DNA from 2 places in the Herbiconiux sp. 11R-BC genome. Region 1 is predicted to be linked to the other one. Evidence: predicted binding sites of a transcription regulator. Region 1 holds the regulator's gene; the other holds the start of a gene.
The links. The regulator LexA, encoded in region 1, represses DNA repair genes until DNA is damaged. The targets are predictions, from matches to a motif close to TCGAACANNTGTTCGA.
Positions count from the first base shown of each region.

Region 1 (5,810 bases):
AGGGCCGTCTCGAGACTCGCGTCGTCGCGGATGCCGCCCGAGACCTCGACGTTGACCCCCTTGGCCTGGCGGATGACCTTCTTGATGATGCCGAGGTTGTTGCCGCGACCGAAGGCCGCGTCGAGGTCGACGAGGTGGATCCACTCCGCGCCCTGCGAGATCCAGTCGGCGGCGGCGTCGACCGGATCGCCGTGGTTGGTCTCGGTGCCGGCCACGCCCTGGGTCAGGCGCACCGCCTTGCCGTCGGCCACGTCGACCGCGGGGAGGAGCACGAGGCCCGGTGCTTTGTTGAACTCGCTCATTGCCTGATTCCTTGTTCGGTGCTTGATCTGCGGTCCGGCGGCGGACCCCACGCGATCGTAGCGATTCGTGCGCCTCGCGTCGAAACGGCCGCGGACCCTAGTTCAGAGTGCCGAGCCAGTTCGACATCAACCGGATGCCGGCCTCACCCGACTTCTCGGGGTGGAACTGGGTGGCCGAGAGCGGACCGTTCTCCACCGCGGCGACGAAACGCGAGCCGTGCTCGGCCCAGGTGACCAGCGGCGGTCGGTGGGTCTTGTCGGGCGTCAGCTCCCATTGCTGAGCGGCGTAGGAGTGCACGAAGTAGAAGCGCTCGTCGCGGATGCCGTCGAAGAGCACGGAGTCCGCCGGCGCATCCACGGTGTTCCAGCCCATGTGGGGAACGACCTCGGCTTCGAGCAGCTCGACGACGCCGGGCCACTCGGCGAGCCCCTCGGTCTGCACTCCGCGCTCGATCCCCTCGGCGAAAAGCACCTGCATTCCCACGCAGATGCCGAGCACCGGGCGGCCACCGGCGAGGCGCTTGTCGATGATCTCGCCGCCGCGCACGGCGTTGAGCTGGGTGATCACCGCGTCGAAGGCGCCGACGCCCGGCACGACGAGGCCATCGGCCTCGAGCGCGGCCACGCGGTCGGCCGTGACGGTGACCTCGGCACCCGCGCGCTCGAGCGCTTTCGCGGCCGAGTGGATGTTGCCGCTGCCGTAGTCGAACAGCACGACGTTCGGGCGGCTCATCGGAGAACGCCGATCACAGCGCGCCCTTGGTGGACGGCACACCGCTCACCAGGGGGTCGAGCGCCTTGGCCTGGCGGAACGCCCGCGCGAAGGCCTTGAACTCCGCCTCGGCGATGTGGTGCGGGTCACGGCCGCCGAGCACGGTGACGTGCACGGTGAGCCCGGCATTGAAGGTGATGGCTTCGAACACGTGGCGGACCATGGAACCCGTGAAGTGCCCGCCGATGAGGTGGAACTCGAAACCGGCGGGTTCGCCGGTGTGCACGAGGTACGGGCGGCCCGAGATGTCGACAACGGCCTGCACGAGCGCCTCGTCGAGCGGCACGAGGGCGTCGCCGAACCGCGAGATGCCCGACTTGTCGCCGAGCGCCTGACGGATGGCCTGCCCGAGCACGATGCCGATGTCCTCGACCGTGTGGTGCACGTCGATCTCGATGTCGCCCTTCGCGCGCACCGTCAGATCGGTGAGCGAGTGCTTCGCGAAGGCGGTGAGCAGGTGGTCATAGAACGGCACCGAGGTCTGGATGTCGGAGACGCCGGTGCCGTCGAGGTCGAGACTCAGCTCGATCGACGATTCGCTGGTCTCCCGCCGGAGCTGCGCGGTGCGGGGTGCGGTCATGACGCCATCCTATCGACGGTGAGTTCGCGCATCGCGTCGAGGAAGGCGGTGGTCTCGGCGGCGGTGCCCGCGCTCACCCGGAGGTGCCCCGGGATGCCGAGGTTGCGGATGATGATCCCTCGGTCGAGGAGCTGCTGCCACAGCCACTCCGGGTCGTCGACGCCGCCGAAGAGCACGAAGTTCGCCTCGCTGGGCCACGGCGTGTAGCCGAGCTCGGTGAGAACCGTCACGATGCGGTCGCGCTGGGCCTTGATGTCGTCGACCATCGCGAGCATCTCGGGCGCGTGCGCGAGCGCGGCGACGGCGGCGGCCTGCGTGAGAGCCGACAGGTGGTAGGGCAGGCGAACCAGGCGGAGCGCATCCGTCACCGCCGGATCAGCCGCCAGATATCCCAGACGTGCCCCTGCGAAGGCGAAGGCCTTGCTCATGGTGCGCGAGACGATCAGGCGCGGACGGCCCTCGAGCAGCGTGAGTGCGCTCGGACGGCCACTGGGCATGAACTCGGCATAGGCCTCGTCGACCACGACGACACCGTCGAAGGCGTCATAGGCGGCCACGATGGTGTCGAGGCCGAGCCCGGTGCCGGTGGGGTTGTTGGGGGCACAGAAGAACACGATGTCGGGCTTCGTGCGCTCGATCCACTCGACCGCGGTCGCAGGCGAGATGAGGTAGTCGGCGTCGCGCTGACCCGCGATCCATGCCGTGCCGGTGGACGCCGCGATGATCGAGTGCATCGAGTAGGTGGGAGGGAAGCCGAGAACCGAACGCCCCGGACCGCCGAATGCCTGCATGATCTGCTGCAGCACTTCGTTCGAGCCGTTGGCCGCCCAGATGTTCTCGCGGCTCAGACCTTCGCCGAGGTACCCGGCGAGGGAGTCGCGCAAGGCCGTGAACTCCCGGTCGGGGTAACGATTGACCGTGAGGAGCTCACGGGCTATCGCCTCGATGATGTCGCGCGCCACGTCTTCGGGAATCGGATGCGTGTTCTCGTTGACGTTGAGTTCGACCGGAAGGTGCAGGTGCGGAGCGCCATACGGGCTCAGACCGCGCAGGTCGTCTCGAATGGGCAGGTCATCGAGGGAGGTCACTGAAGAATTCTACCCAAGGCCGCCCGACGGTTCTGCGTGGATGAAGCTGCGCGCGCTGCGCCTCAGCGGGCGATGTCGGCGGGGATGGCGATGCGCTGGCCGGGCTGCACCGCCGAGTCGGTGAGCTGGTTCAGGCTCACGATCTCGGCGATGACGTCACGCGGGTCGGCCGCAGGGGCCAACGACTCGGCGATGCCCCAGAGGCTCTGCCCGGCCTGCACCGTCAGGTAGTGGAAATCAGAGGCGCTGCCCGTGCCCGTGGCGACCGCCGAGCCGCCGCCGAAGAGCGCGAGCGAAGCGAGCACGCCGACGACGGGGAGAGCGATCAGGGCCGCGAGCACCTTGCGGCCGCGGGCCGTGATGTGAAGGCGCCCGGTCTGGAGACGCGTCGCGGGAGCGTGTGCGGTGCCGAACGGTGCTGCAATGCTCATGATTTCCTCCTGAAGAATTCGCATCGGTGCTCGGCCGGGAGCACCGATGCGAAGCTGTGTTCCGAATATATATTCGATTAATGTGTTCGTCAACCGGATCTTTGCGGAAAATGCCGCGACACACTCGAAGACATGTGCGTATTCGAGCAGTTCTCGGATACAGTTTCGATCGACAGGTGAACTCAATCACCAGCCACCGACATCGGGGGTGGCGGAGACCAGAAAGCAGGTAGACGTGGCGAACGACTCGGGACGCACTCGGCGGCGCAAGAGCCTGAGCGACAAGCAGCTCGCCATCCTGGATGTCATCCAGCGCTCGGTCGTGGCACGCGGCTATCCGCCGAGCATGCGCGAGATCGGCGACGCGGTCGGTCTCGCCTCGCTCTCCAGCGTGACCCATCAGCTGAACCAGCTCGAGCTCAGTGGCTACCTTCGGCGCGACCCCAACCGGCCGCGCGCGATGGAGGTGCTCATCGACATGCCCACCCTCGACGACGCACCCTCCCCAGATGCCGACTCCGCGCCTCCGGTGGGCGACGCCGCGCTCGTGCCGCTCGTGGGCCGGATCGCCGCGGGCATCCCGATCACCGCCGAGCAGCAGGTCGACGAGGTCTTCCCCCTCCCCCGTCAGCTCGTCGGCAACGGCGAGCTCTTCATGCTCAAGGTCGTCGGCGAATCGATGATCGACGCGGCCATCTGCGACGGGGACTGGGTGGTCATCCGGCAGCAGAGCACGGCCGAGAACGGCGACATCGTGGCCGCCATGCTCGACGAGGAGGCCACGGTGAAGGTGTTCCGTCAGCGGGACGGCCACACCTGGCTGCTCCCCCGCAACACCAACTTCGAGCCCATCCTCGGCGACTTCGCGACCGTGCTCGGCAAGGTCGTGGCCGTTCTCAGAGCGGTCTGACCACCTCGCGAGACCCCGAAATCCGCCCTAAGACCGAGGTCTTGGGGCGGATTTCGTCGTCTCGGCGGGATGATCGCCACGCGGGGTGCGGATGCTCAGCGAGAGACCGCGAACTCCACCAGGCGCTCCTCGAACTCCGGATTCACGAGGGCACGCACGTGCGTGCCCGATTCCTCGTAGTCGGTGCTCAGCACGGTGTTCTTCTCGTGCAGCAGCGTCACGAGGTCGCCGCGCTCGTACGGCACGAGCAGCTCCACCTCGACGCTCGGCCGCGGGATCATCTCGTCGATGCGCGCCAGCAGCTCCGGGATGCCCTCGCCCGATCGCGCCGACACGAACACCGCCGTGGGCTCGAGCCCGCGCAGCACCAGCCGGTCGTCGTCGGTCACGAGGTCGCTCTTGTTGAACACCACGATCTCGGGGATGTCCCGAGCTCCGGCCTCACCGAGCACGTCGCGCACCGTGGCGATCTGGCCGGCAGGGTCGGGGTGCGATCCGTCGACGACGTGCACCACCACATCCGACTCGGCCACCTCTTCGAAGGTCGATCGGAAGGCCTCGACCAGCTGGTGCGGCAGCGCACGCACGAAGCCCACCGTGTCGGCGAGCGTGTACGGGCGCCCGTCGGCCGTGGCCGACTTGCGCACCGTCGCATCGAGGGTTGCGAAGAGGGCGTTCTCGACGAGCACCCCCGCGCTCGTCACGCGGTTGAGCAGCGAGGACTTTCCGGCGTTCGTGTAGCCCACGATCGCCACGCTCGGCACCGCGTTGCGCTTGCGGTTGGCCCGCTTGGCCTCACGGGCCGGCTTCATGGCCACGATCTGCTTGCGCAGCTTCGCCATGCGGGTGTGGATGCGCCGGCGATCGAGTTCGATCTTCGTCTCACCGGGGCCGCGGGAACCCATTCCGGCTCCTGCGCCACCCACCTGGCCGCCGGCCTGCCGGGACATCGAGTCACCCCAGCCGCGGAGCCTGGGCAGCAGGTACTCGAGCTGCGCGAGCTCCACCTGCGCCTTGCCCTCGCGACTCTTGGCGTGCTGGCTGAAGATGTCGAGGATGACGGCCGTGCGGTCGATCACCTTGACCTTCACCACGTCTTCGAGCGCGCGACGCTGGCTGGGCGCGAGTTCGGTGTCGGCGATCACGGTGTCGGCACCGAGGCTCGCCACGATGGCTCGCAGCTCCTCGGCCTTGCCTTTGCCGAAGTAGGTGCTGGGGTCGGGATGCGGCCGGCGCTGCAGCAAGCCGTCGAGAACGGCGGCGCCCGCGGTCTCGGCGAGAGCTGCGAGCTCGCGCAGTGAGTTCTCGGCATCGTCGAGCGAGCCCTGCGAGTAGACGCCGATGATCACGACGTTCTCCAGCCTCAGCTGGCGGTACTCGACCTCGGTGACGTCTTCGAGCTCGGTCGAGAGCCCCGCCACCCGGCGGAGCGACTGGCGGTCTTCGCGGTCGAACTGGTCGCCGTCGTAGCCGTGACCCGGCGCATCCGCCGTCTCGGTGCGCTGGAGCGCCTGGGCCGAGCCGGGGGCGAAGAGCGAGAAGCCGCTCGAACGGGATTCGGCGCGAGCCAGCACCCGGGCGACGACGTCGTCACCGGTGGATTCGGGATCCGCGGTCGTGTGGTCTGACATTGCAGTCAAGACTAGTCTCCTTGTTTGCTAGATTCCCTCTATGGATGGCGAGCACTACTTCTCCGCGCAGCCCGCCGGAGAGCTCTCCCTGCGGGA
Region 1 is NZ_JBCEBO010000007.1:15,614-21,423, forward strand. It holds gene priA (bifunctional 1-(5-phosphoribosyl)-5-((5-phosphoribosylamino)methylideneamino)imidazole-4-carboxamide isomerase/phosphoribosylanthranilate isomerase PriA) at 1-302, opposite strand, end outside; gene hisH (imidazole glycerol phosphate synthase subunit HisH) at 400-1,035, opposite strand; gene hisB (imidazoleglycerol-phosphate dehydratase HisB) at 1,049-1,654, opposite strand; gene VD659_RS15450 (histidinol-phosphate transaminase) at 1,651-2,742, opposite strand; gene VD659_RS15455 (LysM peptidoglycan-binding domain-containing protein) at 2,805-3,173, opposite strand; gene lexA (transcriptional repressor LexA) at 3,409-4,083, shown strand; gene hflX (GTPase HflX) at 4,179-5,714, opposite strand; gene VD659_RS15470 (class I SAM-dependent methyltransferase) at 5,755-5,810, shown strand, end outside.

Region 2 (5,810 bases), on a different contig from region 1:
CGCCGGCTACCGGCTCGCCAAGCTCCCCGTCGAGGTCGAGTTCGTTCTCGCCGAGACCAACCAGCACCACAACCTCGGCGACCTCAAGCGCGAGTTCTACCGCTCCCTGCGCGCCCTCTGAGCGCTGTGCCGACCGCGTGGGATCCCAGGGTGGTGCGGCGTCTGGTGGTGGGGATCGGTGTCTGGCCGACGTCGACCCAGGCCGGTGGGACGAGGTGCGGGACTCCGCCGCGCATTATCAGGGCCCACGAAGATCTGTGGAGGTGGCTGTGGTGGAAGTGGCACAGCAGCACCCCGTTGCCGATATCGGTGCGGCCCGGCGGGTGGTTCTCGGAGACCCATTCGGTGACGTGATGGGTTTCGCACCAGGAAGGCGGCCGGTCGCAGTCGCCCCACACGCAACCACCGTCGCGGGCGGCGAGGGCCCGGTTCTGAGCCGGGCTGAACAGCCGGCGGGTCTTGCCGTGGTGGAGGACCTCCCCGTGGTCACCGAAGACCGTCGCGGCCGTGGCGGAATGGCAGCGCAACTGCGCGATCGTGGACGCCGGCACGGGTTCGGTGATCCCGTCGATCCAGCCCATCCCGCGGCCTTCCTCGAGGTCGGCGAGCGTGACGTGCACATTCACCGTCGTCGCCGACCCGCCCAGCCGCGGCATCTCAGGAGCAGCCGCCGCACGAGTGAGGAGTTCGGTGAGGGTGTCGACATTCTTCTGCCCCGCCGTGCGGGCATCGCCGAGCGCCGCAGTGGCCACGGCTTCGTCTTCCGCCGTGCGGGCGGTCGTGCCGCCCACGGAAGCTGCCGCGTCACTCGCGGCAGCTCGACCCTCAGCGGCCACCGAGTCCGCGGCAGCGACCCGGTTCTCTGCGACGGCGTGCTCGTCGGGCTCGGCTGAAGTCGCACCGCCGTCTCGACTCTCCGCAGCGCCAGCCGGATCGGCGGCGAATCGCGGACCCGTCGCCCGAGGGCTCTGCAAGACCTGCATGCTGCCCACCCACACGGCCGCTTGGTCCGGAGTGAGGGCGAAGCGCCCCCGGAGCATCCCATCGGCCGACCACGCGAATGTGAGGAAGCGCAACTGCTGCTGCCGCTCTGCGCGAGGTTCCGCCCCATCGGAATCGAGGAGCTCACGCAGGTGCAGCGCGAGCTTGCCGGTCTGATCGGCCGTGAGGCGGCCGGCGATGGTCTCGTCGACGAGGGTGCGCTCGGCGTCGGCCACGACATCCGGGCCCAGGCCCCGCTCGGCCAGGGTCAGGCAGTGCCGCACGATCGCCTCGGCCGCCTCCACCGCCAACACGCCCCGACCCAACGCCTCCGATACGCACGGGAACGGCTCCCGCCCGACCACCCCACCCAGGAGCAGAGCGCCCCGCAACCGGGCACCGAATTTCAACCGGGCCTGACACTCCGACACCGACGCACCCGTCACCGCCGACACCAGCTTCGCGGGGCTCGTGAAGTTCTGTGATCGCGACAAGCCCTCATCACCCAGCTCGGCCCGGGAACGGGCACCGACCTCGCCCGCGAACCGCACCCGCGCCGCATCGACCAGCCGCCCCACCCGCTCGACAGCCGCCAGATCACCCAGCACATCGGTGTCGGAAAGACCGGCCAGGTCGACCCCGAGAATCACCCCGAGCTCGGCGAAGACCTCATCGAGGCGGGAGGGGAGGGGCATACTGATATTCTATCAAATTAACCCGAAGAATGCTCGCTTAATAGAACGGATGTTCGGGTATCTGCTGAGAGCAAGTGCATATTGCCTACTGACTGGCCGCCTGGCGGGCGCCTCGATGTGGCCAATAGTCTGAATAGATGAAGACAGAAGAGTGGGAACACCGTGTCGCCGCGCTTTGGGTTGACGACACCGTCACCGACCAGCAGCGGATCGACGACATGAAGGGCCTCGCCGAGGCAGCCCCGCACCCAGCGATAGGCGAGTTCGAACTCGGCGGTGCTTTCGACTCCGCCGGCGACGAGGCGGAGGCCGCCGTCCACTACGCCGCCGCGACGACGGCCGGTCTCGACATCGTGGACCCCGACCGGGCCGCGCAATTGGTCGTGCAACACGCCTCGACCCTCCGGAACCTCGGCCGCATCGACGAGGCGATTGCAATGCTCCGCGACGCAAGCGAGCATCCCAGCACCGGGGCGGCGCCGAAGGTTTTTCTCGCGCTCGCACTTCACAGCGCCGGTCACTACGACGAGGCGCTCCGCGTCGCTATTGAGGCCGTCGAACCGACCCTTCCCCGATACAACCGTTCGGTATCGGCATACGCCAAAGCCCTCACCGAACACTGACCGATTCAGCGCTCGAGACACGCTGTGCGAAGCTGACCAGGTGCAAAGTCTCGCCGAGGCTTGGCTCGAGCCGTACTCGGCCCAGCCGCGGCCCGCCGTCACGCTCGTTTGCCGGCCGCACGCCCGACACATCCATATGCCGCCCGCGATCTTCCACCGGAGGAGTTCACCTCAGCAGATACCCGGTAGGGATGTTCGAGAGCACCGCTCCCGAACCCTCGCTCACCAGGCGCAGGCGGTCAGGTTCTGCACCGCCGCCGAGAGCGACGCCGGGCCGCCGATGAGCTGCACGTCGGTCACGCCGAGATCGCGCAGGCTCGAGAGCACCGCCCGCGGCACGCAGTCCGGCGGCACCACGAACAACGGCGCGCCCTCCGCGCCGGCGAGTGCCGAGCCCGAGAGGGCGTCAGGAAAGGTCACACCGGTGGCCAGGTAGGCCCGCGACGCCGAGCTGTAGGCGTCGCGGTTGATCGCCACCGACGCGGCGTAGCGGTCGTCGCCCGAGAGCCGCGTCACCGAGCCCACGAGGGAGAGCGAGGTGGCGATGCCGTTGCTGACGGATGCCGGGCCCCCGGCCACCTTCACGCTCTGCGTGTGCAGCCCGAGCAGCGTCGCCGTGGTGGCCGCGTCGGCCCCCGAGGCCTGCCCGTTCACCAGCAGCACCGGGCTCTTCGTGTGCCCACCGGCACCGCCCGCCGAGAGCGCGTCGGGAAAGTTCAATCCGGTCGCCACGTAGGCCGTCGATGCCCCCGAGGCCTGGAAGGCGTAATTCACGATGGCTCGCGAGGCCTCGAAGCGGTCGGCGCCACTCAGCCGTGTGACGGTGGGAGCCAGGCCGCGCAGGGCACCCTCCACCGCAGGCGACACGGATGCGGTTCCTCCCACGATCACGATGGTGGAGGGATGCAGCGCCGCGATCTCCGCGGCGACCGACGCGGGCAGCGCATCCGGGGACGTCAGGAGCAGCGGCCCGCCCTGGGCGGCGGCAGCAGGGCCCGCGCTCAGCGCATCCGGATAGTTGGTGCCGGTGGCCACGTAGACCACGGGCGCTCCGCCCGGATAGGCCCGCGCGGCAACGGCGACCCCGACCTCGTAGCGGTCGGCACCCGACACCCGGCCGGTGGTGAAGGAACTCGTGACGGCCCCTGTCGGCGCACTCGTGCGGCTCGCCGAGGCATAGCCCTGCCGCGACCCGGTGACCGTCACGGTGACGGTCCGGCCCACAGCCGACTGATCGGGCAGGTAGCTGTCGAGGGTGGCGCCCGGCACCGAGGCGCCACCGACGTTCCACTGGTAGCTCAGCGACACGGGCCCGGGCCCCCAGGTGCCGGCCGACGCCGTGAGCGTCTGGGCCACGGCCGGAGTGCCCGAGATCGTGGGAGTGGGCGTGGGGTTCAGCGGCTGCGTCGTCGGCGCCACGTCACCGCTGTAGCCCGCGAAGATCTGCACCCACATGCGCCCCTTGCCGGTCTCCGCATAGCCGATGCCGATGCGGGTGAACCGCCCGTCGAGGATGTTCGCGCGGTGCCCGGCCGAGTTCATCCAGTCGGTCATGACCTGCGCCGACGAGGTCTGGCCGATGGCGATGTTCTCCCCGTTCGCCCGCCAGCCGGCCGGGAGGCGGGAGGCCCGCCACTCGCTCGTGCTGTGCGTGAGCGGTGGGTCGAGCGTGCCCATGTAGTTGGCCCACTCCTCCGCCGCGGCCTCGATCTGCGGGTCGCGGATGAGCATCGGCAGACTCGCCTGCACCCGCTGGGCATTCACGAGGTCATAGACCCCGTCCTCCTGCGTACCGGCGTACGCCGGGCTCGCCGGAGAGGCGAGGACCCCACCCAGGACCACCGCCAGAACACTCACTATGGAAATTATGGATACCCGTACCGTACGAAGGTGCATGAACCATCCCCCGATGGACTAGCGCGACCGAACGCGTTCAGCCTAGCCCCGGCGAGGTTTCAGCGGTACAACGGCCGCCACAGCACGGATACCCGGCTTCTGCGGAGGGCGCTACCAGGCGCAGGCGGTGAGGCTCGACACGGAGCCGTTCAGTGAGTTCACCCCGCCGAGCAGCACCACCTTGCTCGCCTTCAGGGCCGCGAGATCCGAGATCACCCCGCGCGGCACGCAGTCGGCGGGCACGATGTAGAGCGGCGCCGCGCCCGTGCCGGCCAGCACGCCGCCGGCCAGCGCATCGGGGTAGTTGTAGGCCGTCGCGAGGTACACCGTCGCGCTCGAGCTGTAGGCCGAGCGGTTGATGGCCTGCGAGGCGGCGAAGCGGTCGGCGCCCGTGAGGCGGTCGACCGGCCCGATCGAGCCGAGCGAGTTCTGGATGCCGGTGGAGACGGAGTTCGGGCCGCCCGCGATGGTGACCTTCGAGACGCCGATGCTCCGGAAGAGGTCGAGGGTGGCCTGGTCGGCCGCGGAGGCCTGCCCGTTCACGAGCGTGATCGGCACACGCTGCGACGCCGCGGCGGAGCCGGCGGAGAGGGCGTCGGGAAAGTTCAGGCCCGTCGCGACGAAGGTCTTGCCGGCGCTCGCACCCGTTCCCGTGCCGGTTCCGAACGCGTACGCGGCGACCGACCGGGACGCCGCGAAACGGTCGGCGCCGTCGAGCCGGGTGACCGTGGGCGCGAGATTCTGCAACTGCGCCCGCACGGCATCCGAGAGGGAGTTCACCCCGCCCACCATGACGATGGTCGACGGCTTCAGGCGCGAGATCTCGGAGGCGACCGAGGGAAGCACCTGGTCGGCCGTGGTGAGCAGCAGCGGACCGCCCTGCTTCACGGCAGCCGGGGCCGCGCTGAGCGCATCCGGGTAGTTGCCGCCGTTCGCGATGTACACGACGGATGCGGTGCCCGGGTACGCGCGCTGCGACACCGCGAGCGCCACGTCGAAGCGGGTCGCACCGTCGATGCGCTCGACCGCGGGCCTCGCCTGCAGCTGGAAGCTGTCGGTGACGACGGGCGAGGTGGTGACGTCTCCCCACTTCGAGCCGACCGTGAAGGTGTGCGAGCCGGTCTGCATCGCTGCCGGAACGGGCACCGACCACGCGCCCGAGGCATCCGGCGTCGCGCTGTAGACCGAGCTGTCGATCGTGACGATCACGCGGTGTCGCGGCCCGCTGTTCGCCAGGGTGCCCCTGATGCTGTCGCCCACGAACGACGGGCGCACGTACGTCGGCTGCGCCAGCTGCACGCCGAGCTCCCAGTCGGGCAGGGTGGAGCTCACGCTCGGGCTGCCGTTCGCCGTGACGAGCGGGAAGAACGCGGTGATGGCGTCGGGCTGACCGGAGCGGTCGCAGCTTCCGGTGTAGTCGCCGGCCGAACCGATGCCGAAGGCCGCGGTGCCGATCAGAGCGGCTGCCCCGCTGTCGCCGGGCAGCATGCAGACGTCGGTGAGCGTGAGGTTGACGTACTGCGGGGTGCCGGCGCGGTTGTAGACGGGGTACGACTCGTCGACGACGAGGATGGTGCCGCAGGTCCAGCCCGTCGTGCGGCCCGACTTGCAGAGG
Region 2 is NZ_JBCEBO010000001.1:317,792-323,601, forward strand. It holds gene VD659_RS01420 (glycosyltransferase family 2 protein) at 1-121, shown strand, start outside; gene VD659_RS01425 (DUF222 domain-containing protein) at 84-1,676, opposite strand; gene VD659_RS01430 (tetratricopeptide repeat protein) at 1,814-2,299, shown strand; gene VD659_RS01435 (cell wall-binding repeat-containing protein) at 2,522-4,156, opposite strand; gene VD659_RS01440 (cell wall-binding repeat-containing protein) at 4,307-5,810, opposite strand, start outside.
Region 2: a site for LexA is predicted at 1,718-1,733, ahead of VD659_RS01425 (DUF222 domain-containing protein). Genes of this name have one in related genera too.